3 regions of the Ornithinimicrobium avium genome follow, and region 3 is predicted to be linked to each of the others. Evidence: predicted binding sites of a transcription regulator. Region 3 holds the regulator's gene; each other region holds the start of a gene.
The links. The regulator LexA, encoded in region 3, represses DNA repair genes until DNA is damaged. The targets are predictions, from matches to a motif close to TCGAACANNTGTTCGA.

Region 1 (7,028 bases), 900 kb from region 3:
GACACCCTCGCCGTCCCCGCGCTGCTCGCCTCGGTCGCCGTCGCGCTGCCCAAGGTCTGGGACGTGGCGATCGACCCGGTCGTCGGGTCGTGGTCGGACCACGAGCTGCGCCGCCGGTCGACGCGGACCCGGCTGATGACGCTGGGGGCGCTCACCCTGCCGGTGGGCTTCGTCGCGACCTTCGCGGCGCCGACGACGCTGGGCCCGTGGGCCTCCGCGGCCTGGGTGGTGGTCGCGTTCCTGCTGGCGACGACCTCGTTCAGCCTGTTCCAGGTGCCCTACATCGCGCTGCCGGCCGACCTGACCGACGGCTACCGGGAGCGGACGCGGCTGCTCGGCTGGCGGATCGCGGCCCTGGCGCTGACGATCCTCGTCGTGGGCGCCGGCGGACCGGCGGTGCGGGACGCCGCCGGTGGCGGCCCGCGCGGCTACCTGCTGATGGGGATCGTCGTGGCCGCGCTCCTGCTCGTGGGCATGCTCGGCACGGTGCTCGGCACCCGGGGGCTCACCGCGCCGACCGACGTCGCCGGGACCGATCTCGCAGGGACCGACGTCGCCGGGGCCGACGTCGCAGGGGCCGACCTCCCACCCGCCGACGACGCGGGGAGCGAGGCCGTGCCGACCTTGGCCACCGGCTACCGGGCGGGCCTGCACGCCCTGCGCGAGCACACGGCATACCGGGTGCTCCTCGGGGTGTTCGTGCTCCAGGCGGTGGCGACCGGCATGATGCTCGCCGCCGCGCAGTACGTCGCCACCTACACCCTCGGGTCGCAGGCCGCGCTGACCTTCCTGTTCGCGGCGCTCGTCGGTCCGGCGCTCCTGGTCATGCCGCTGTGGACCTGGTATGCCGCGCGCCGCGGCAAGGCCCGGTCCCTCACCGTGGCCTCCGTGCTCTTCATCGGTGCCGCGCTCGCGCTGGTGGCGATGCCGGTGGCACCGGACTGGTGGGCGTACGCGTGCGTCGCCGTCGCCGGCCTCGCCTATGCCGGCATGCAGCTCTTCCCGCTGGCGATGCTGCCCGACGTGATCAGCCGTGCGGGCCGGGAGCAGGGCGGTGCGATGAGCGGGCTGTGGACCGCCGGCGAGACGGCCGGACTGGCCAGCGGGCCGGTGCTCGTGCTGCTCATGCTGGCGCTGGGCGGGTTCGTGTCCAGCGCCGCCGGCGTGCCGGCGGAGCAGCCGCCCGCAGCCCTCTCGGCCGTCGTGCTCGCCTTCTCGGTGGCCCCGGCGGTGCTGGTCGCCGTGAGCCTGGTGCTGCTGCGCCGCTACGAGGAGCCGGAGGTGGCCCTGTGACCGGTCTCGACCCAGACCCTGCGCACCCGTCGGCCGAAGAGCTGCTCGGGCGGCTCACGGCATACCGGTCGCACGACGCACCGACCCACGGCGGGCGCGTGCTGTCCTACGTCTACGACAGCGGGCGGCCCGACCTGGACCGGTTGGCGGGCGAGGCTGCCCAACAGATGCTGTGGGTCAACGGCCTGGACCCGACGACCTTTCCCTCGGTCGCGCTGCTCGAGGGTGACCTGGTGCGGTTCGGGCGCGAGATGCTGCACGGGCCGGAGGTGACCGGGTCGGTCACCTCCGGCGGCACGGAGAGCTGCCTGCTCGCGGTCCTCGCGGCGCGGCAGAGATGGGCCCGGAACGCTCAGGACGCGACGGCTGCGCGACCGCGGCTGGTGCTGCCGGCGAGCGCGCACGCGGCGTTCCACAAGGCTGCCCACGTCTTCGGCCTGGAGGTCGTCGTGGTCCCCGTCGACCCGGCGACGGGCCGTCCCTGCGCCGCCCGGATGGTCGCGGCGCTCGATCAGCCCGACGTGGCGCTCGTGGTCGTCTCGGCGCCGTCCTACCCGCACGGCGTCGTCGACCCCGTGGCCGAGGTCGCCGGCGCCGCGGCCGAGCGCGGGATCCCCTGCCACGTCGACGCCTGCATCGGTGGCCTGGTGCTGCCCTGGTGGGAGGCGGCCGGCGGCGGACCCGTCCCGCCGTGGGACTTCGCCGTCCCCGGGGTGAGCAGCATCAGCGCAGACCTGCACAAGTACGGCTTCGCGCCCAAGGGTGCCTCGCTCCTGCTCTTCGCCGACGGCGAGCTGGACCGGGCCCGCTACTTCGCCCTCACCGGCTGGCCCGGCTACCCGGTCGTCAACCCCACGCTGCTGGGCACCCGCTCGGCGACGTCGCTCGCCGCCGCCTGGGCGGTGGTCGGGGCGCTGGGTGCCGACGGGTACGTCGAGCTGACCGGCCGGACCGTCCGGGCGACCGCCGCCGTGCGGGCCGCGGTCGAGGACGTCGAGGGCCTGCGCGTGCTCGCCGACCCGGTCGGGCCGCTCCTGGCGGTCGGTGCGGACGATGCCCTGCCGCCGGAGCGACGGGTGGACCCGCACGCGTGGGCCGCCGCGGTAGCCAGGCGTGGTTTCGTGCTGCAGGGGCAGCCCGGGATGACGCAGGCCGACGGGACCGTGCTCCCCCGCTCCACGCACCTGACGATGACGCCCGTGACCGAGGACGTGCTCCCCGACCTGGTGGTGGCGCTGCGGGAGGCCGCCGACGAGGTGCGCGGGCGGTCGTCGGGCGGCGGACAAGGGGCGGAGGCCGGGGGTGCCGGTCAGGACACCACGGCCAGGACCACGGCACCTGCCGGGCCGCACGGCATACCCGATCCGCAGGCGCTGGCCGAGGCTGCCCGTGCCGGGGGCGAGCTCGACCTGACCATGGTGCTGGCACTCATCGAGGCGCTGCCGAGAGAGCAGTCGGCCGAGCTGCTCCGCCAGTTCCTCGCCGCGTTCACTGCACCGCGGCAGGCGCACGGTCCCGCTCAGAACGGCGGTGGCGTGTCGTCGGGGCATGTCCATCCCCTCCCTCGACCGTCCCGGTCATCCTTGCCACCGTCGCGGCCGTGATCCTCGCTGCCACTGTCTTGCCCGCCGCCGCCTGAACCTTCTGTGCTCTCGTCGACCAGGCCGAGGATCTCCTCGGGGGTGATCGGTCGTGGTGGCAGTCCCGGTCGACGGCCACCGTCGGCGTCACGGTGGGTGGCGGTGCGCCAGTCGCCGAGGATCAGCCAGTCCTCCGAGCCGGGGATGTCGTCCTCGGCGCCGGTCCGTTCCCCGTCCGCGCGGGAGACCATCGCGGCGTAGAGCAGCTGGTTGGCCAGGTCCCGCCGGGCGGCCAGGTCGGCCGCGCCCGTCCGGCTGGCGCGACCGGGCTCGGGGGCGAGACGGTCGAAGGCGTCGGAGTACTGGCGGTAGTCGTGGGCGCGGGTCCGGGCGACCTGTCCCAGCAGCGTGGTCCAGGTCAGGTCCCGTCGGGGCGTCATGACCGTGCGGACCAGCTTCTTGGTCTTGCGCCAGTGGTCGAGCCTGGACTTGGCGTTGAGGTTGACCTCGGTCGTCGGCCCGCCGTCGGCGTGCTCGTGCTCGTGGTCCAGCTCGCACGCGGACGCCGGCCGGCGACAGCCCGGGCCGCGGCCGTAGACGTCGGCCGCGCGGATCTGGCGGCGCATGTCTGCGTCCGGGGCGTAGCGGGCGACGGTGCGCTCGATGCACCGACCGTCGGCCGGGTCGGTCAGCAGTCGGTAGAACGTCGAGCCGGGCCGCAGCGCGATCACCCGCGCCTGGGCAGGGCTCACCCACCCGGCCGGAAACCCGCGCAGCTCACCCACACCTCGTGGTCGCGCCTCCGTGCGCCGCCGCCTGTTGCGTTGCTCGTCCGGCTGTCTGTGCTGTTGGTCGTCCTGGCGTCTGTGCTCTTGGTCGTCCTGCCCAGGTTCGTCGCCGACCGGCGCTGGAGGACCATCGTCCGTCGCCGATGGAGGCCCCTCGTCGGGAGATCGCGGCCAGTCGTCCGGGGATCGCGGCCAGTCGTCCGGGGATCGCGGCCGGTCGTCCGGGGATCGCGGCCGGTCGTCGGTGTGCAGGTCGTGCCGCGGTGAGGCACCCGGAAGCGGAGGCATGCTGAAGGCGTCCCCGGCCCGGGTGGCTGTGCTCTCACCGGACCGCGTGGACCCGCCGACGGTCGGGCCGCCGCCGAGGGTCGGGCCGCCGCCGACGGGGCCGACGGGGCCGACGGGGCCGACGGGCCGGCCATCGCAGCGGGGGCAGACGACCCGTCCGAGCAGTGCGTCCCAGGGGACGACGAGCTCGACCTGGCCGGCCGGCGTGGCCTCGACGATCGAGCGCAGTGCCTCCACGTCGGCCGGGGTGACGATCGCGTCCGGGTCGTCCTCGTCGGGACCCGGCAGGTCCACCACGCCGAAGATCAGCAGGCAGGCCACGATGTCCGCCCGCAGCTGGGCCAGGGTCCGCTCGTCACCGGCCTTGCGGCACCGACGGGCCATCCCCTCGATCCGAGCGCTGAACGCCACCATCGTGGCCAGCGACCCGGTCACGGTGAACGTGGCCGTGCCGTCCTCGTGCACCTCCAGACCCGTCCCGCGACCGGGGTGCGCCAGCTCCCGCTCCTTGGTGGCGGCCTCCTCGTCCTGCTGCAGGTAGCGGGCGACCTCACGGTCCAACGCCGCGTAGTACTCCGCCTGGTGCCAGGGCCGCGAGGTCAGGTCACCGTCCGGATCGAGCCGCTCCACCGCCGCCAGGTCCGCATCGGTCCCGAACAACGCCTGCGCCACCGCGGTCGCGTCCGCGACCTCCAGCCTGGAGGTCTTGGACTGGAACCTGCGTACCAGCGCCCAGTGCACCTCCCCTCGGCGCAGCGCCCTCAGCACCGGTGCGCGCAGGGATCCCGGCAGGCAGGCCACCGCGACCAGCTGCCGCGCCTCGGTCACCCCGACCCCCAGGGCGACCTGCAGCTCACCGGCGACCGAGGCCTTGACCTCTGCCCGCCAGGCCCTCCGCCGGGTGATGCCCAGGTCCGTCGGCTCCCCCACGCCCCGCTCCCGCAGCAGCACCTCCCCCGTGCGCAGCACCAGGTCCTGCACGGACACCAGCACCGTGGCGTCCACCCCGCACCTCGCCCGCGCCATCGCCACCATGCCGGCGACCACCCCGAGCCCGTCGGCCGGAGGATCCACCGACGGGTGCGCACCGCCCTCCTGGACCGCCTGCGCGACCACGCCCTCCAGCCACGGACCGGCCAGGTCCTCGTCCAGCCCCAGCAGGTCGAGTGCCTCCCGCAGCACCTCTCGGGCGTCCTCGCCCGGGACGTCCCGCTCCTCGGACAGCAGCGCCGCCATGCCCCTCACCCCTTCCGGTGTCCTCCTCCGCCCGGCCCTTCCCCTACCTGCCGGGCATACCTCATACTAGAACACCCGTACGACATACCCCCGAGTTTTCCACAGCGCGTCCCCAGCCGGTCAGGAATCCGTGTGGTCGGCGAGGGCCACCACCCCGCCGGACCGTCCCTGACGTAGCGTCGATGCCATGCGAGCCATCACCATCAACGAGCCCGGCGGCCCCGACGTCCTCGTCCCCGCGGACGTGGAGCCGCCCACCGCGGGACCCGGCGAGGTGCTCGTCGACGTCGTCGCGGCGGGCGTGAACCGGGCGGACGTGCAGCAGCGAAAGGGCTACTACCCGCCGCCGGAGGGCGCCTCCGAGCTGCCCGGGCTGGAGGTCAGCGGCCGGGTCGCGGCCCTCGGTCCCGGCACCGAGGGGTCGGGCTGGGCTGTCGGCGACGAGGTCTGTGCACTGCTTTCCGGGGGAGGGTATGCAGAGCAGGTCGCCGTCCCCGTCGGCCAGCTCCTGCGCGTCCCTGCCGGGGTCCGGCTGGCCGACGCCGCCGCGCTGCCCGAGGTCGCGTGCACGGTGTGGAACAACCTGGTGATGGAGGCGGGGCTGCGCGGGGGCGAGACGGTCCTGCTCCACGGCGGCTCCAGCGGCATCGGCACCATGGCGATCCAGGTGGCGCGCGCGCTCCGGGCCAGGGTCGCGGTGACCGCCGGGTCGCAGCAGAAGCTCGACGCGTGCCGCGAGCTCGGCGCCGAGGTGCTGATCGACTACACGAGTCAGGACTTCGTCGAGGAGATCACGGCGGCCACGGACGGACGCGGGGCAGACGTGATCCTCGACGTGGTCGGCGCGAAGTACCTCGCCCGCAACCTCGATGCCCTCGCCCCCGACGGCCGGCTCGTCGTCATCGGTCTGCTCGGCGGCACCAAGGCCGAGCTCGACCTCGGCACCCTGCTGCGCAAGCGCGGCCGGGTCATCGCCACCTCGCTGCGCTCCCGCTCCCTGGAGGCCAAGGCCGAGATCGTCACGCAGGTGCGAGAGCGGGTCTGGCCGTGGATCGAGGAAGGGCGGGTGCGGACCGTGATCCAGTCGCGCCACCCGCTCGACGACGCGGCCGCCGCGCACGCCGAGATGGAGGCGTCGGGTCACGTGGGCAAGATCCTGCTGGGCGTGCGCCAGAGCTAGCCCTCAGCCGACGGGGACGCCCGCACGGGCAAGAGGTGGCCGGCCGGAGGGGCCGGAGGGGCACCAGCGGGCCACCGGACCTGCGTCCGGGCGGGTTGCTCAGTCCTGCGCGGCCGGCCCGATGAGCCGACCCGGCCTGGGCGCGTCCCTCGCCGTGCGCAGCGTCTCGAGTATGCCGCGGGTGTCGCGGTCGGCCTGGTGCTCCGTGAGCTCACCGGGCGCGAACCATCTCGCCTTGCGCGCCTCGGTCGCGAGCGAGAGCTGCGGCCGCGCGTCCAGCCGCACGTGGAAGACGACGTCGATGCCCTGCTCCACGTGGTCCACGCGGACGACGACCGGGTCACCCGGGTCGATGTCGATGCCGATCTCCTCGGCGACCTCGCGGCGCACCGCCTCGGCGGGGGCCTCGCCCCGACCGAGCAGCCCGCCGGGCAGGCTCCAGCCCAGCCGGTGCGGCTGCCACAGCACGAGCACCTCGCCGTCGTGCTCGAGCACGCAGACGGCGCCTGCGGTGTAGGTCGGCGCACCGATCCGCACCGCGGCGCGCTTCAACGGGCCCGGCAGCAGCCGGAAGCTGACCAGCGCGGCGGTGCCTGCCTTGCGTCGCACGGTCTGCAGGTCCACAGGGTTCACCCAACCACACGGGTATGACGTGCACTCCCT
Region 2 (7,028 bases), 420 kb from region 3:
TCCAGGTGGTGGCTGGAGACCAGCACGGCCACCCCGGAGGCGGCGCGCGCCTGCAGCAGCTCGCGCAGCAGCAGGACCCCGGCCGGGTCGAGGGCGCTGGTGGGTTCGTCCAGGACGAGCAGCCGCGGCTCGTGCACGAGCGCGCTGCCCAGCCCGACACGCTGCCGGTTGCCCTGCGAGAGCGTCGATCCACGGTGCTCCGCCCACGGACCGAGCTCGAGGTCGGTCAGTATGCGGTCGGCGCGCGCCCGGGCGAGGGAGGCGGCCACCCCGTGCAGCCGCGACGCCGCCCAGAGGTTCTCCCTGACGGTCAGCTCGGGGTAGACGAACGGGCTGTCCACCAGGTGTCCCACCCGGCTCCACCCCGCGCTGTCGAGGTGGGCGACCTCGACACCGTCGATGCGGACGGCACCACCCTGGGGACGGATCATTCCCAGGACGGCGCGCATGAGGGTCGACTTGCCAGCTCCGTTGAAGCCGACCAGCGCGTGCACCTCGCCCGGAGCGAGGCTCAGGTCCACGTCGTGCAGCACGACGGTGTCGTCGTAGCGGTGGGCCAGGCCGCTGACCTGCAGCGCGCTCATCGCCCCGCCGTCCCGTCGAGCACGCCGAGCGCCGCGCCGAGCCGGCTCGACATCGGCTCGACGGTGTCGCCGAGGCACCATTCGAGCAGGGCCGCGGTGAGTGCGGCCAGCGCAGCGGCCGAGGCGACGCGGGCCTCGAACGGGCTGGCACCGCCGGCGACGAGGACCTCCACGATCGCCTCCTGGGTGGTCTCCGTGGCTGCGTACGTCCCGGCGCGCAGCACCGGGTGCTCCGCCGCGATCCGGACCCGCAGCCGCACCTCCTCCTGGGCCGGCAGGTCCACGTGCGTGAGCGCGGCGCGGAGTCCTGCGCAGACGCGCGCCAGGGGCGGGAGCCGGCTCGGGGCCGCGGCGACGGCGGCGGCGATGGCCGGGTCGAAGCCGTCCTCGAGCACGACCGCGTCCTTCGTCGGGAAGTGCCGGAAGAACGTCATGTGGCTGACGCCGGCCTCCCGCGCGATCTGCTCGACGGTCGTCGCGTCATACCCCTGCTCGGAGAACAGCCTGAGCGCTGCCGCCTGCAGGCGCGACCGGGTGCGTGCCGTCCTCGTGGTCGTCGTGCCAGACATGCTCACGATGTTAGTGACTAACGCTCAAGAGAGGAACCCTGTTGGAGGTGCGACATCCGCGTGCGACGTGCTGACCCGGGCGGCGTCTCGCCACGCCGCCTACGCTGGGGGTCCGCACCGTACGCCCGACGACGAACCCGAGGGGGAGAGCTGAGCGCCGACCAGGACCCCGGCCACGAGGCCGGCGCCGTGAGCGAGCCCCGTCCCCTCCTCGTCCTGGCCAGACCCGCCACGGACGACGACGGGCGGGCCGCGCTGGAGCGGGTGCGCCAGCTGCTGGAAGGGGTTGCACCCCACGGGGTGGAGGTGCGCACCCCGGGGTCGGACCAGGCGTATGCCGACGCGGTCGCCTCCGTCGCCGAGCCGAGCCCGCGTGACGTCGTCGTCCTCGGCGGCGACGGGTCGGTCCACCGGCTGCTGCAGGAGCTGCACGACCAGCAGGTGACCGGCAGCACCGTGGGCCTGGTCCCCGCCGGCACCGGCAACGACCTGGCCCGCTCCGTCCACCTCCCGCTGGAGGCGCAGGACTCCGCGCCGGTCGCGGTGCACGGACGTCCCGCACCACGGGGCCTGCTGGTGGACGACACCGGCGGGGTCGTGGTCAACGCCGTCCATGCCGGCGTCGCGGCGGAGGCCACGGTCCACGCCGGCGAGGTCAAGGGGATCTTCGGCAAGGCCGCGTATGCGGTCGGCGCGCTGCGCGCCGGTCTCACCTCCCGCGGCTGGCACCTGCGGCTCGTCGTCGACGGACGGACCGTGGTCGACGGCTCCCGGCCGGTGCTGATGGTGACCCTCGCCCTTGGCTCCTCTGTCGGGGGCGGGGCCCGCGTCGCGCCGGACGCCCGTCCCGACGACGGCCTCGTCGACGTCGTCGTCGCCCGAGGGACCTCCCCGGTGGCCCGTCTCGGGTTTGCCCGGGACCTGCGCAGGGGGCGGCACACCGCCCGCTCCGACGTCACCGTGACCCGGGGCAGGGAGGTGCTCGTCGAGGCGGTCGGGCCCAAGGACGCCTTCCACCTCAGCGCCGACGGTGAGGTCTCCCCGGCGCGGATCAGTCGTCGCAGCTGGCGGGTGGAGCCGGGGGCGTGGCGGCTGCGGGTGCCGGACCGGGCGGCCACGCCGCCGCGCAGCGATGAGCGAGGGTGACCCACGGCCCGGACTGGCTCGTATGACCTGGACGTGCCCCTCCATGGCGGGACCCTCCCGGTGTCTGCGCGTCGGGTGTGAGGGGGTTGCGGGCCGAGAGGGGGCCCGCCCCGGCTAGCCGCTCCGTGAGGGTCTGTCGGTGCCTCGTCGTACAGTTGTTCGCATGAAGGGATGGAGCGGTGAGGTTCTTCGGGTCGGCGCGGGGGCGCTGGCCGCGGGGGAGCCGCTGCCCGGGCCCACGGGGGCCACGAGGGGGGAGGCTGCGCGCAGGCTGCTCGGCGACCTCGGCCGTCTGGCGGTCCGTGCTGAGGCTGTGCTCGGTGACGAGGGCGCGGTGACCGTCCAGGACCTCGAGGTGGACGAGCTGCTCGACCACGTCGCACGAGCCGCGGCGCGCCTGGACCGCTCCCGCCTGATCCTGGCGTGCGAGGCCGCCCAGCGCGGCCTGCACCTGGGGTGCGGGTCCACCCTGGCGGACTGGTTGGGCGCACGGTGCCCGGACCTGAGCTCGCGCGACCGGATCGACCTCGCCAAGCTTGCCGGCGCGTCCACGGAGCAGACGCTGGCCCCCGTCGTCGACGGCGTGCTGTCCGGCGGGATGAGCATCGAGCGCGCCGCCCGGGTCCTGCGCACCCTCCAGCGGCTGCGGCCCGGCATCGACGACGACGCGCTCTTCGCCCAGGCCGTCCACGCCCTCGTCGGCCTGGCCGGCCAGCCCGGCGTCGACGACGGCGACCTGGCGCGGGCGGTCAACGAGCTGCTGCGCCGGTGCCTGCCGGAGAAGTCGCACGACAAGGACAACAAGGCACGGCGGGCCCTGGGCGACGTGCACGAGTCCTCGCTGGCCGACGGGAGCGTGCGGCGCATCATCTGGACGATCGGCGACGACGCCGACTACGAGGCCGTCAAGGCCGTCCTCGACTCGCCGCTGGCCGCCCCGGCCACGCAGGAGGAGCAGGACGCGACGGGGGAGAAGGACACCCGGACCGCGGGGCAGCGCCGCTACCACGCGCTGATGACCGTGCTGAGGCGCGGCGTCGCAGGATCGCGGGGTCAGCCGACGACCGCCAAGGCGGTGGTCGCGGTCACGATCGACTTCGAGACCCTCCAGCAGCGGCTCGCCGAGAAGGCCGGCCAGCCGGGGTGCGGTTCCACCCTGGACGGGAGGCGGCTGGTGTCGGCGGAGTCCATCCGCCGGCTGGCGTGCGACGCGGACATCATCCCCATGGTCCTGGGGACCAGGGGCGAGGTCCTCGACCAGGGCCGCAGGCGGCGCCTCGTCACCCCTGGTCAGCGGGCCTACCTGGCCCGCCGCGACGGCGGATGCTCCATCCCCGGCTGCACCGTGCCCGCGACGTGGTGCGACAGCCACCACGTGATCTGGTGGTCGCGCGACGGGGACTCCCACGTCCTCAACTACGCCCTGCTGTGCCCGCGGCACCACGCCTGGGTCCACGACAACGACCTCACCGCGACCGTCACCGCCACCGGCGTGACCTGGCACCTGAGATGACCCTGCTCCGTCCCGGCCCCGCACGGGCCGGGGCGCAGCCATGTGCCGATGGGCCCGCCGCGCGTCAGCACGACGCCGCACCCGCCCGCGCGGTGGAGGACCGGGGCGGTCGAGGGCGTAGGGTCGTCCCCGAGAAGGCGCGAGGACAGCTCGTGCCGCCACACCCCATACCCGACGTCGACGAGGAGACCCATGAGCCACCCGCACCCCGAGCTGGGCGCACCGCCCGCACTGCCCCGCAACGGACTGAGAGTGGTGGCGCTGGGCGGCCTGGGGGAGGTCGGGCGCAACATGGCCGTGCTCGAGCACCGCGGCAAGCTGCTCATCATCGACTGCGGCGTGCTCTTCCCCGAGGAGCACCAGCCCGGCGTGGACGTGATCCTGCCCGACTTCTCCTACCTGCAGGGACGGTGGCAGGACGTCGTGGGCGTGGTGCTGACCCACGGGCACGAGGACCACATCGGCGGGGTGCCCTACCTGCTCAGGGAGCGTGGCGACATCCCGGTGGTGGGCTCGCGCCTGACCCTGGCCTTCGTGAGCGCCAAGCTCAAGGAGCACCGGATCAAGCCCAAGACCACGCAGGTCGCCGAGGGGGACCGCATCAACCAGGGCCCCTTCGACTGCGAGTTCGTCGCGGTCAACCACTCCATCCCCGACGGCCTCGCGGTGATGGTGCGCACGCCGGCCGGGTCGGTGCTGCACACCGGTGACTTCAAGATGGACCAGTTCCCGCTGGACGACCGGATCACCGACCTGCGCGCCTTCGCCCGGCTGGGCGAGGAGGGCGTGGACCTGTTCATGACCGACTCGACCAACGCCGAGGTGCCCGGCTTCACCACCGCGGAGAAGGAGCTGTCCACGGCGATCGACACCGTCTTCCGCACCGCGCCGGGGCGCATCGTGGTGTCCAGCTTCGCCAGCCACGTCCACCGCATCCAGCAGGTCATGGACGCCGCCGCGGCGCACCAGCGCAAGGTCGCCTTCGTCGGCCGCTCCATGGTGCGCAACATGAAGATCGCCCAGGACCTGGGCTATCTCAACGTGCCGCGCGGCCTGGTCGTCGACGTCAAGGCGCTGGACAACCTGCCGCCCACCAAGGTGACGCTGGTGTCGACCGGCTCCCAGGGCGAGCCGATGGCCGCGCTGTCGCGGATGGCCAACCGGGACCACCAGATCCGCATCGGCGAGGGCGACACGGTGCTGCTGGCCAGCTCGCTGATCCCCGGCAACGAGAACGCGGTCTCCCGCATCATCAACGGCCTGACCCGCTTCGGCGCCAAGGTCGTGCACCAGGGCAACGCCAAGGTGCACGTCTCCGGGCACGCCAGCGCCGGCGAGCTCGTCTACTGCTACAACATCGTCCAGCCGCGCAACGTCATGCCCATCCACGGCGAGTGGCGCCACCTTCGTGCCAACGGGGACCTGGCGATCGCCACCGGGATGGACCCCGAGCGGGTCGTGGTCGTCGACGACGGCATGGTCGTCGACCTGGTCGACGGCCGGGTCAAGGTCACCGGCAAGGTCCGGGCCGGCTACGTCTACGTCTCGGCCGGCAGCGTCGGCGACGTGACCGAGGAGGAGCTGCGCGACCGGATGACCCTGAGCCAGCAGGGCACGGTCACCGTCGTCGCCCTCGTCGACTCGGACACCGGACGGCTGACCGAGCCGCCGGACTTCCTGGCCCGCGGCCTGGGCACCGACGAGAAGATGTTCGACGCGGCGGTGCCGGCCATCGAGAAGGCCCTCGCCGACGCGGCGTCGCAGGGGATCGGTGACCACCAGGAGCTGGAGAAGCGCATCGCCCGGGCCGTCTCGCAGTGGGCAAACCGCAAGCACCGGCGCAACCCGCTCGTGATCCCGGTCGTCATCGACGCCTGATCTCCCTGGAGCGCGTGCCGGGGCGGCCGCGCACTGCCCGCGGGGCAGCGCGCGGCCCGGGGGGCAGCGCGCGGCCCGTGGGCCAGCGCGAGGGCGTAGGCTGCATGGGTATAGAGGCCGTCCGGGTCTCTCCATCAAAGGCCACGCCATGACAGACAAGTCGCCGCGCAAGTCGCTCTCCAAAAAGTCCGGCAAGACCATCAAGGAGAAGCGGGCCGAGAAGCGGTCCAAGGAAGACGAGCAGTCCGGCATCGAGAAGGCTGTCCACCCGAAGAAGAGCTGACGTGGCGCTGCTCACCGTCGGCGTGATCGCCCGCTCCCGCAAGGAGAACGAGCGCCGGGTCGCGATCCACCCCGAGCACCTGCACGGCATCGACGACGACCTGCGCTCGCAGATCTTCATCGAGGAGGGCTACGGACTGCCGTTCGGGATGTCCGACGAGACGCTCGCCGGTCTCGTCGGCGGCGTCCGGACCCGCGCCGAGCTGATCGCGCAGTGCGACGTCATCCTGCTGCCCAAGGTGCAGGCCGAGGACCTCGCCGAGCTGCGGGAAGGGCAGGTGGTCTGGGGCTGGCCGCACTGCGTCCAGGACGCAGAGCTCACCCAGCGGGCCGTCGACCGGCGCCAGACGCTCATCGCGTTCGAGGCCATGAATCACTGGTCGCGCAGCGGTGCCTTCCTGCTGCACGTCTTCCACAAGAACAACGAGCTGGCCGGCTACTGCTCGGTCCTGCACGCGCTGCAGCTGCTCGGCTCGACCGGCAGCTACGGACCGAAGCAGCGGGCCGTCGTCATCGGCTTCGGTGCCACGGCGCGTGGCGCGGTGACTGCGCTCAGCGCCCTGGGCATCGTCGACGTGCGGGTGCTCACCCAACGCATGGTGGCCGCGGTCGCCTCGCCGATCCACTCCGTGGAGATCGTCCAGCTGGACCACGACGAGGACCCGGCCCGCACGACGGTCGTGACCACCGACGGCCCGGTCCCGCTGGCTCCCTACCTCGCGCAGAACGACATCGTCGTCAACTGCGTGCTGCAGGACCCGGCGGCGCCGTGGACCTTCCTGAGCGAGGAGGACCTGGCGCTGTTCCGGCCCGGGAGCCTGGTCGTCGACGTGTCGTGCGACGAGGGGATGGGCTTCAGCTGGGCCCGACCGACCACGTTCGAGGACCCCACCTTCGTGGTGGGCGACAACATCACCTACTACGCCGTCGACCACACCCCGTCCTACCTGTGGAACTCCGCGAGCTGGGAGATCAGCCTGGCTCTGCTGCCGCACCTGCGGACCGTCCTGACAGGGCCGGAGGCGTGGGCGGCCGAGCCGACGGTCGGTCGGGCCG
Region 3 (7,028 bases):
GTCGGTGAGCACGTCGATGACCTCCAGACCGGCGAGGTCGTCCACGCCCCGGCCCGGGTCGGTGCCCTCGTAGGAGAACGCCACCGCCAGGTCGACCTCGCCGCTGCGCAGCGCGGCCAGGGACTGCGGCGGCTCCGCCTCGGCGAACTTCACCGTGATCCGCGGGTGCGCGGCGCGCAGCTCGGCCAGCGCGCGCGGCACCAGGACGGCGGAGGAGGAGGGGAAGGCCATCAGGCGCACCACGCCCTGCTGCAGGCCGGCGATCGCCGAGACCTCGGTCTCGGCGCGCTCGAGCGCGTCGAGGATGCCGACCGCGTGCCTGGCCAGGACACGGCCGGCCTCGGTGAGCCGCACCGTGCGCCCGGCGCGCTCGACCAGCACGGTGCCGGTGCGCTCTTCAAGCCGGCGCACCATCTGGCTCACCGCGGGCTGGGTGTAGCCCAGCGAGGTGGCGGCGGCCGTGAAGGTGCCCTCCTCGGCGATCGCCCTCATCACGCGCAGCCCTGCAGCATCGAGCATGCCGCGAGCCTAACCGGTCGGCCCGCGAGGAGGTCCCTGCACAGGGGGAGCGCGTCGTCGCGCACGGCGGGAGAGTCCCCCCGAGAGCGGGACCAAGGTCCCTCCCAGGTCCGGACCTCCTCCTCTACTACGGTGCGTCGGAAGTTGAGAGGCTGGTATCAGCAACAACAGGAACACTGACAAGGAGATGGTTCAGATGACCACACGTTCCGAGTACCGCGTGGACCCCACGCTCGACACCGTCGCGCACGAGGACCACCACATTCTACCGACCGCGGGTGGCTACGCCCTGGGGGTCCTGCGGATCGCCTTCGGGTTCACCTTCCTGTGGGCCTTCGTCGACAAGCTGTTCGGTTTCGGCTTCGCCACCCCGGCGGAGCGCGCGGTCGTCAACGGCGGCTCTCCCACCACCGGCTACCTGTCCGGCGTCGAGGGTCCGCTCGCGTCCTTCTACCACGGGATGGCCGGCAGCGGACTCGTCGACTTCCTGTTCATGGCTGGCCTGCTGGGGATCGGCCTGACGCTGATCCTGGGTGCGGGCGCCCGGATCGGTGCGCTGGCCGGAGTGCTGATGTACGTGTTCATGTACGGGGCTTCCCTGCCGACGGTCACGAACCCGTTCCTCGACGACCACCTCACCGGAGCGCTCGTCCTCGTGGTCATCGCCACCATCCCCGCGGCATGGTCCTACCTGGGCATGGGGTCCTGGTGGGCCCGCATCGCCCCGGCCTGGCTGCGCTGAGCCCGCCGTGAGCGCCACGGTGCAGGCCTCCGGGTCGGTGCTGGTCGGCGTGGACGGATCGGCGCACAACGCCTCCGCGGTCGCCTGGGCGGCCGCGGAGGCGCTGTCATCCTCAGCCACGCTGGTGCTGGTGCACGACGACGGAGGCGTAGGAGGAGCGGCGGCGCGGGCCACGCTGGAACGCGCCACAGCTGGTGCCCTGCAGGTCGACAAGGACCTGCAGGTGGTCGCCCGGGTCGCCGGCGCGTCGGGCCCGGCGGCCGGTCTGGTCCGCACGGCCCGCGAACAGGTCCGGGACGCGCAGGACGAGGGCGTCGGCGCCGAGCCGATGCTCGTCGTGGGTCGGCGCGGGGCCGGCGGGTTCCGGGAGATGACCCTGGGGTCCACCGCCCGTCGGCTGGCTCACGAGACGGACGGCCCGGTCACGGTGATCGTCCCCAGCGGCTGGGACCCGGGAACGCTCGAGCCGGCCGCACCCGTGGTCGTCGAGGCGGTCTCCGACAGGGCACTGGCCGCGGCGACAGCCAGGGCGGTCCGCCTGGGTCGTCCGCTCGTGGCGGTCGCCACCTGGTCGGTCCCGGCCGACGAGGCGATGATCGGCAGGACCATCCCGCAGGTCTGGTCCGAGCACGCCGACCGGGCCGAGAGCGGTCTGGAGGAGGCGCTGCGACCGTGGCGCGCGGCATACCCCGGTCTGGAGATGGTGGCGTTGGCCACCGACCGTCACCCGGTGGCGGCGCTGCTCGACCAGGCCTCCGGCGCCGAGGTGCTCATGGTCCCTCGTGGGGCCACCGCGGCCGCGGTCGTGGAGCACGCTGAGTGCCCGGTCTTGGTCCTGTGAGGGCGGAAGGAAGGGCCGTCGGGAGCATCCCGGCGGCCCTTCCGCACGTCGGCACCGTGCCTGCGGGGTCGGGCGTGGGGGCGCCGTGGCGGCCGGGCGTGGATGATGGGGGGATGGAAACCGACCATCTCCCGCCCCGCACCGCGGTGGACGAGCATCGGTATGCCGTGCTGCGCGACCTGCTCGCCGACGGCGGGGTCGTGGTGCTCAGCGGCGCGGGCATGTCGACCGCCTCGGGGATCCCGGACTACCGCGGACCCGACGGCCTGCGTCGGGTCCAGCCGATGCAGCACGCAGAGTTCGCCGGCTCCGCGCAGGGTCGGCAGCGCTACTGGGCGCGCGCCTACACCGGGTGGGAGCGCTTCGACGCGGCCCGGCCCAACGCCGCCCACGTCTCGGTCGCCGACCTGCAGGCCGCCGGGCTCGTCACGGGCATCATCACCCAGAACGTCGACGGGCTGCACCAGCGCGCCGGCGCCACCGGTGTCGTCGAGCTGCACGGCAACCTCGGCCGGGTGGTCTGCCTCGACTGCGGGGAGACCTACGACCGCGAGCAGGTGCACGCGTGGCTGGCAGTGGCCAACCCCGACTTCGACCCGGGGACCGTCGCCGAGGTGCGACCCGACGGCGACGTGGTCCTGCCCGAGGACCTCGTCCGCACCTTCCGCGCGCCCCGGTGCCTGGTCTGCGGGCACGACCGGCTCAAGCCGGACGTCGTCTTCTTCGGCGGGTCGGTGCCGCGGGAGGTCGTCGAGGAGGCGTTCGAGGTGACCGGCCGGGCGGACATGCTCCTGGTGCTCGGCTCATCCCTGCAGGTGATGAGTGGTTACCGGTTCGTGCGCAGGGCCGCGCGTGACGGCATACCCGTGGGCGTGGTGACGCGCGGCCGGACGCGCGGCGACGCCGAGGCGACCGTGCAGCTGGACGCTCTGCTCGACGACGTCCTGCCCCGCCTGGTCGAGGACCTCGTCGATACCGGCGGTGCTGAGGGTGCGGCAACGCGCTGAGCGTGGTGCGATGAGGGGAGCAGCGCGCCCCCCGGCGCGCCCGGAAGGCTGGAGGAGCGACGTGGACGTGACGCAGGAAGAGATCGACGGCCTCTACGACCTCGAGGTGCGCAGCGTCGACGGCGACCGGCTGGGACCGGTGCGCCAGGTCTACCTGGACGATCGGACTGGTCGGCCGGCCTGGATCGCGGTGCACACCGGGTGGTTCGGCCACCGTGAGCACCCCGTGCCGCTCTCCGGCGCCGAGCGCACCGAGGAAGGTCTGCGCGTGTCGGTCTCCGGCGAGGAGGTGCGCGAGGCGCCCACCGTCGAGCCTGACGAGCACCTCGGGCCCGAGCTGGTCGCCGAGCTGCGGCGCTACTACGCGCTGGAGGAGGGCGAGGAGAGCGCGGACGCTCCGCTCGGCGGGGACGGCCCCGGGGTATGGCGCGAGGAGGGCTCGGACGTCGTCGGCGACGGGACGCTGACCCCCGAGCAGGCTGTGACCGGCGCCCCGCTCAACATCCTGCGCGGCGACCCCGACGAACTCGCGGAGCGGCCCGTGCTGCGGCGCCACGAGCGTCCCTGACCCGCGGCGCCGGGACGGAATTGGCACCTGGCCCTCAGGTGTGGTCTGCTCATCCTTGGCCGTCTCGCGAGCGGCGGCCGAGGAACCAGGAGGATGACGTGATCTCGCAGGAGCAGCTCAACGCCCTGTACGACGCCGAGGTGGTGGACCAGGGCGGCGAGAAGGTCGGCACGATGGGCCAGGTCTACCTGGACAACAAGACTGGCGAACCTGCCTGGGTCACGGTGCGGACCGGGTGGTTCGGCGGCCGACGGGTCTTCGTCCCGCTGAGCACCGCCGAGATCGTCCACACCCAGATCCGGGTGCCCTACAGCACCGCGATGATCAAGGGCGCCCCCGACATCCCGTGCGACGGGCACCTGTCCGAGGACGACGAGCAGGACCTGTTCGAGTACTACGTCGTCGACGACGGTCCGGCGCCCTCCGCCTGAGCCGGTCCGCACAGCGGACGCCGCACACCCGGGCAGCACAACGCCGCCCCGGTCGAGTGGGGCGGCGCTGCGGGGTCGCCCGACGCACGTGGCAGCCGGCGTCGGACGAGGCTCGTCGGTCCGGTCAGACGCGTCGCAGGACGGCGGTGACCTTGCCCAGCACGACGGCGTGGTCGCCGTCGATCGGCTCGTAGGCCGGGTTGTGCGGCATGAGCCAGACCTTCTCCTTGCTCTTCTTGTAGGTCTTGACCGTCGCCTCGTTGTCGAGCATCGCGGCGACGATGTCGCCGTTGACCGCAGTGGGCTGTCGGCGCACCACGACCCAGTCGCCGTCGCAGATCGCCGCGTCGACCATCGAGTCGCCCACGACCTTGAGCAGGAAGAGCTCGCCCTCGCCGACGATCTGGCGGGGCAGCGGGAAGACGTCCTCGATGGCCTCCTCGGCCAGGATCGGCCCGCCGGCGGCGATCCGCCCGACGACGGGGACGTAGGACGCCTCGGGACGGGCGTCGCCGATGCCCGTCTCGTCGTAGGCGTCCGCAGCCGGCTCATTGCGCTGCGAGCCCGCGGTGGCGCGCCGGTAGCCCACGCCGTCGCCGGACCCGGGCACGACGACCTCGATCGCCCGGGGGCGGTGGGGGTCGCGGCGCAGGAAGCCCTTGCGCTCGAGCATCTTGAGCTGGTGGGCGACCGAGCTGGGTGAGGTCAGGCCCACCGCCTCGCCGATCTCGCGCAGGCTGGGCGGGTAGCCCCTGGCGTCGACCGAGTCGCGGATGACCGCCAGCACGCGCTGCTGACGGTTGGTGAGCTTGGCGCCCCCGTCGCGGTCGGGCATCTCGTGGATCGTTGCCATGTCCTTCTTCCCCGTCTCCTCCGGCTGCCAGGTCCTGACCGTCAGGCCAGGTCAGAGGGTTTGTCAGTGGTCGCTGATTGAGTTCCTGACATGCACACAGCGTACGGCGCACGGAGGGATCGAGCAAACATCTGTTCGATCGGCGTGTCGACAAAGCCGGACACTCGTGCTAGACATAGGACAGACGTGCTATCGCACACGCGTCTGATGACCACGAGGAGGACCACCATGAGCACAGCAGTCGTCGACCTGTTCCCCGTCGCCGGTGCCGAGCCGTTCGGCGTCCCGGCCTCCCGGCGTCGGGGTGGCCACCTGCGCGTCGTCGCTCCGCACGAGCGGGTCGCCGGGACGACGGATCCTCTGCGCATCACCCGGCGCGGACGGCTGACCCTGACCAGCACCGTCGTGCTCGTCCTGGTCCTGGCCGTGGCCTCCCTCGTCAGCGCGCTGGGACCAGCCGGTGCCAGCAGTGCCGTGACCGTGGAGCCGGGGATGACCCTCTCGCAGCTCGCCGCGGAGCAGCTGCCCGAGGTTCCGCTGAGCCAGGCCGTCACCGACATCCAGCGCGCCAACCGGCTGAGCACGACCGACATCGCAGCGGGCCAGACCCTCGTGATCCCCGGCCGCTGACGCGGCAGGCGGCCGCTCTCTGATGCGGCTGCCGCCGGCTCGCAGAGCCGCGGTCCGGTCCGCTCAGCCCGGTTCGCTGCCCTGCTCCTCGCCGGCGGAAATGGCCTGCCACACCACCGGCAGCTGCTCGGTGGAGATGAAGTAGCCGGTCAGGTGCGGGTCGAACATGAGCCCGGCGATCTCGGCCGAGAGGTAGACGTCGGCGGAGCTCACGACTTCCTGCGGCTCCAGCGAGATCGCCCGCATGTCCTCGTCCGCGCGGATCATGCCGTTCTGCACCGCGAAGTGCCGGGCCCGCTCGGCGTTGGTGAAGGTCAGCAGCATCAGCTGGTCGTCGATCTCGGCAGCCGCCGGCGACTCGAGCCCTTCCTCGCCGACCGCGATGAACCACCAGCTGGGCAGGCCCATCGTGGCCCGCCACAGCGCGGTCATCCCCTCGTGGTCCTCGGGCCCCTCGACGCGTGCGGCGAGCAGGTCGGTCTCGGTCTCGGCCGGGGGGAGCAGGCCGGAGGGTAGAGACTCCTCGGGCGCCACGCCGGGGTCGTCCTGAGGTGCCCCGTCGCGGCGTGCGTCGTCCTGGAAGGGCATCGAGGTGGGCTCGGTCATGATTCCATGGCACCACACCCGCAGCGCCAGACCCAATCCCGGCGCGCGCCTGTGGATGTGCCGACGTGGTTGTCGGAGGAGGCGGTTACGGTCGGGGCATGACGCGCAGCGAGGACCCGGCAGGAGCCACCATGGTCGAGGGAGCGGGTGTCGGCACCCCCGACGAGACGCTGGTGGCCACGGCCCACGACGCGTTGCGCCGCCTGGTCGGCAGCCCCGGTGCGCAGTTCCGGGACGGGCAGCTCGACGCCGTGCTCGCCCTGGTGCAGGAGCGCTCGCGGGTGCTCGTCGTGCAGCGCACCGGGTGGGGCAAGTCCGCGGTCTACTTCGTGGCGACCGCGTTGCGGCGGGCCCAGCACGCCGGACCCACGATCATCGTCTCCCCCCTGCTGGCCCTGATGCGCGACCAGATCGCCGCGGCCGCCCGGGCCGGCGTCCGGGCGGTGACGATGAACTCGGCCAACGCCACCGAGTGGGACACCGTGCGGGCGGCCCTGGCGGCCGACGAGGTCGACGTCCTCCTGGTCAGTCCGGAGCGGCTCAACAACCCGCGCTTCCGCGAGGAGCAGCTGCCCGACCTCGCGGCCCGCTGCGGGCTTCTGGTCGTCGACGAGGCGCACTGCATCAGCGACTGGGGTCACGACTTCCGTCCGGACTACCGGCGTATCCGGACCCTCCTCGACGCGCTCCCGGAGGGCACGCCGGTCCTGGCGACGACGGCCACCGCCAACGAGCGGGTCGTCGAGGACGTCGTCGAGCAGCTCGGCGTCGGGGGTGCGGTCGTGCGCACCGTCCGTGGTCCGTTGGCGCGGGCCTCACTGCGCCTGGGCG

Region 1: the regulator LexA is predicted to act here: its motif matches at 5,253-5,268, upstream of DV701_RS10395 (HNH endonuclease signature motif containing protein).
Region 2: the regulator LexA is predicted to act here: its motif matches at 2,447-2,462, upstream of DV701_RS04500 (HNH endonuclease signature motif containing protein).

What each region holds. Positions count from the first base shown of each region.
Region 1 is NZ_CP031229.1:2,268,031-2,275,058, forward strand. Features, by position in the region: gene DV701_RS10385 (MFS transporter) at 1-1,293, shown strand, start outside; gene DV701_RS10390 (pyridoxal phosphate-dependent decarboxylase family protein) at 1,290-2,897, shown strand; gene DV701_RS10395 (HNH endonuclease signature motif containing protein) at 2,813-5,185, opposite strand; gene DV701_RS10400 (NAD(P)H-quinone oxidoreductase) at 5,373-6,365, shown strand; gene DV701_RS10405 (NUDIX hydrolase) at 6,465-6,989, opposite strand.
Region 2 is NZ_CP031229.1:956,111-963,138, reverse strand. Features, by position in the region: gene DV701_RS04515 (ABC transporter ATP-binding protein) at 1-584, opposite strand, end outside; gene DV701_RS04510 (TetR/AcrR family transcriptional regulator) at 581-1,153, opposite strand; gene DV701_RS04505 (diacylglycerol/lipid kinase family protein) at 1,343-2,299, shown strand; gene DV701_RS04500 (HNH endonuclease signature motif containing protein) at 2,463-3,812, shown strand; gene DV701_RS04495 (ribonuclease J) at 4,005-5,690, shown strand; gene DV701_RS19090 (hypothetical protein) at 5,839-5,973, shown strand; gene DV701_RS04490 (N(5)-(carboxyethyl)ornithine synthase) at 5,975-7,028, shown strand, end outside.
Region 3 is NZ_CP031229.1:1,372,701-1,379,728, reverse strand. Features, by position in the region: gene DV701_RS06260 (LysR family transcriptional regulator) at 1-519, opposite strand, end outside; gene DV701_RS06255 (hypothetical protein) at 716-1,261, shown strand; gene DV701_RS06250 (universal stress protein) at 1,269-2,102, shown strand; gene DV701_RS06245 (Sir2 family NAD-dependent protein deacetylase) at 2,216-3,109, shown strand; gene DV701_RS06240 (PRC-barrel domain-containing protein) at 3,177-3,677, shown strand; gene DV701_RS06235 (PRC-barrel domain-containing protein) at 3,776-4,108, shown strand; gene lexA (transcriptional repressor LexA) at 4,233-4,961, opposite strand; gene DV701_RS06225 (LysM peptidoglycan-binding domain-containing protein) at 5,190-5,591, shown strand; gene DV701_RS06220 (hypothetical protein) at 5,655-6,197, opposite strand; gene DV701_RS06215 (RecQ family ATP-dependent DNA helicase) at 6,329-7,028, shown strand, end outside.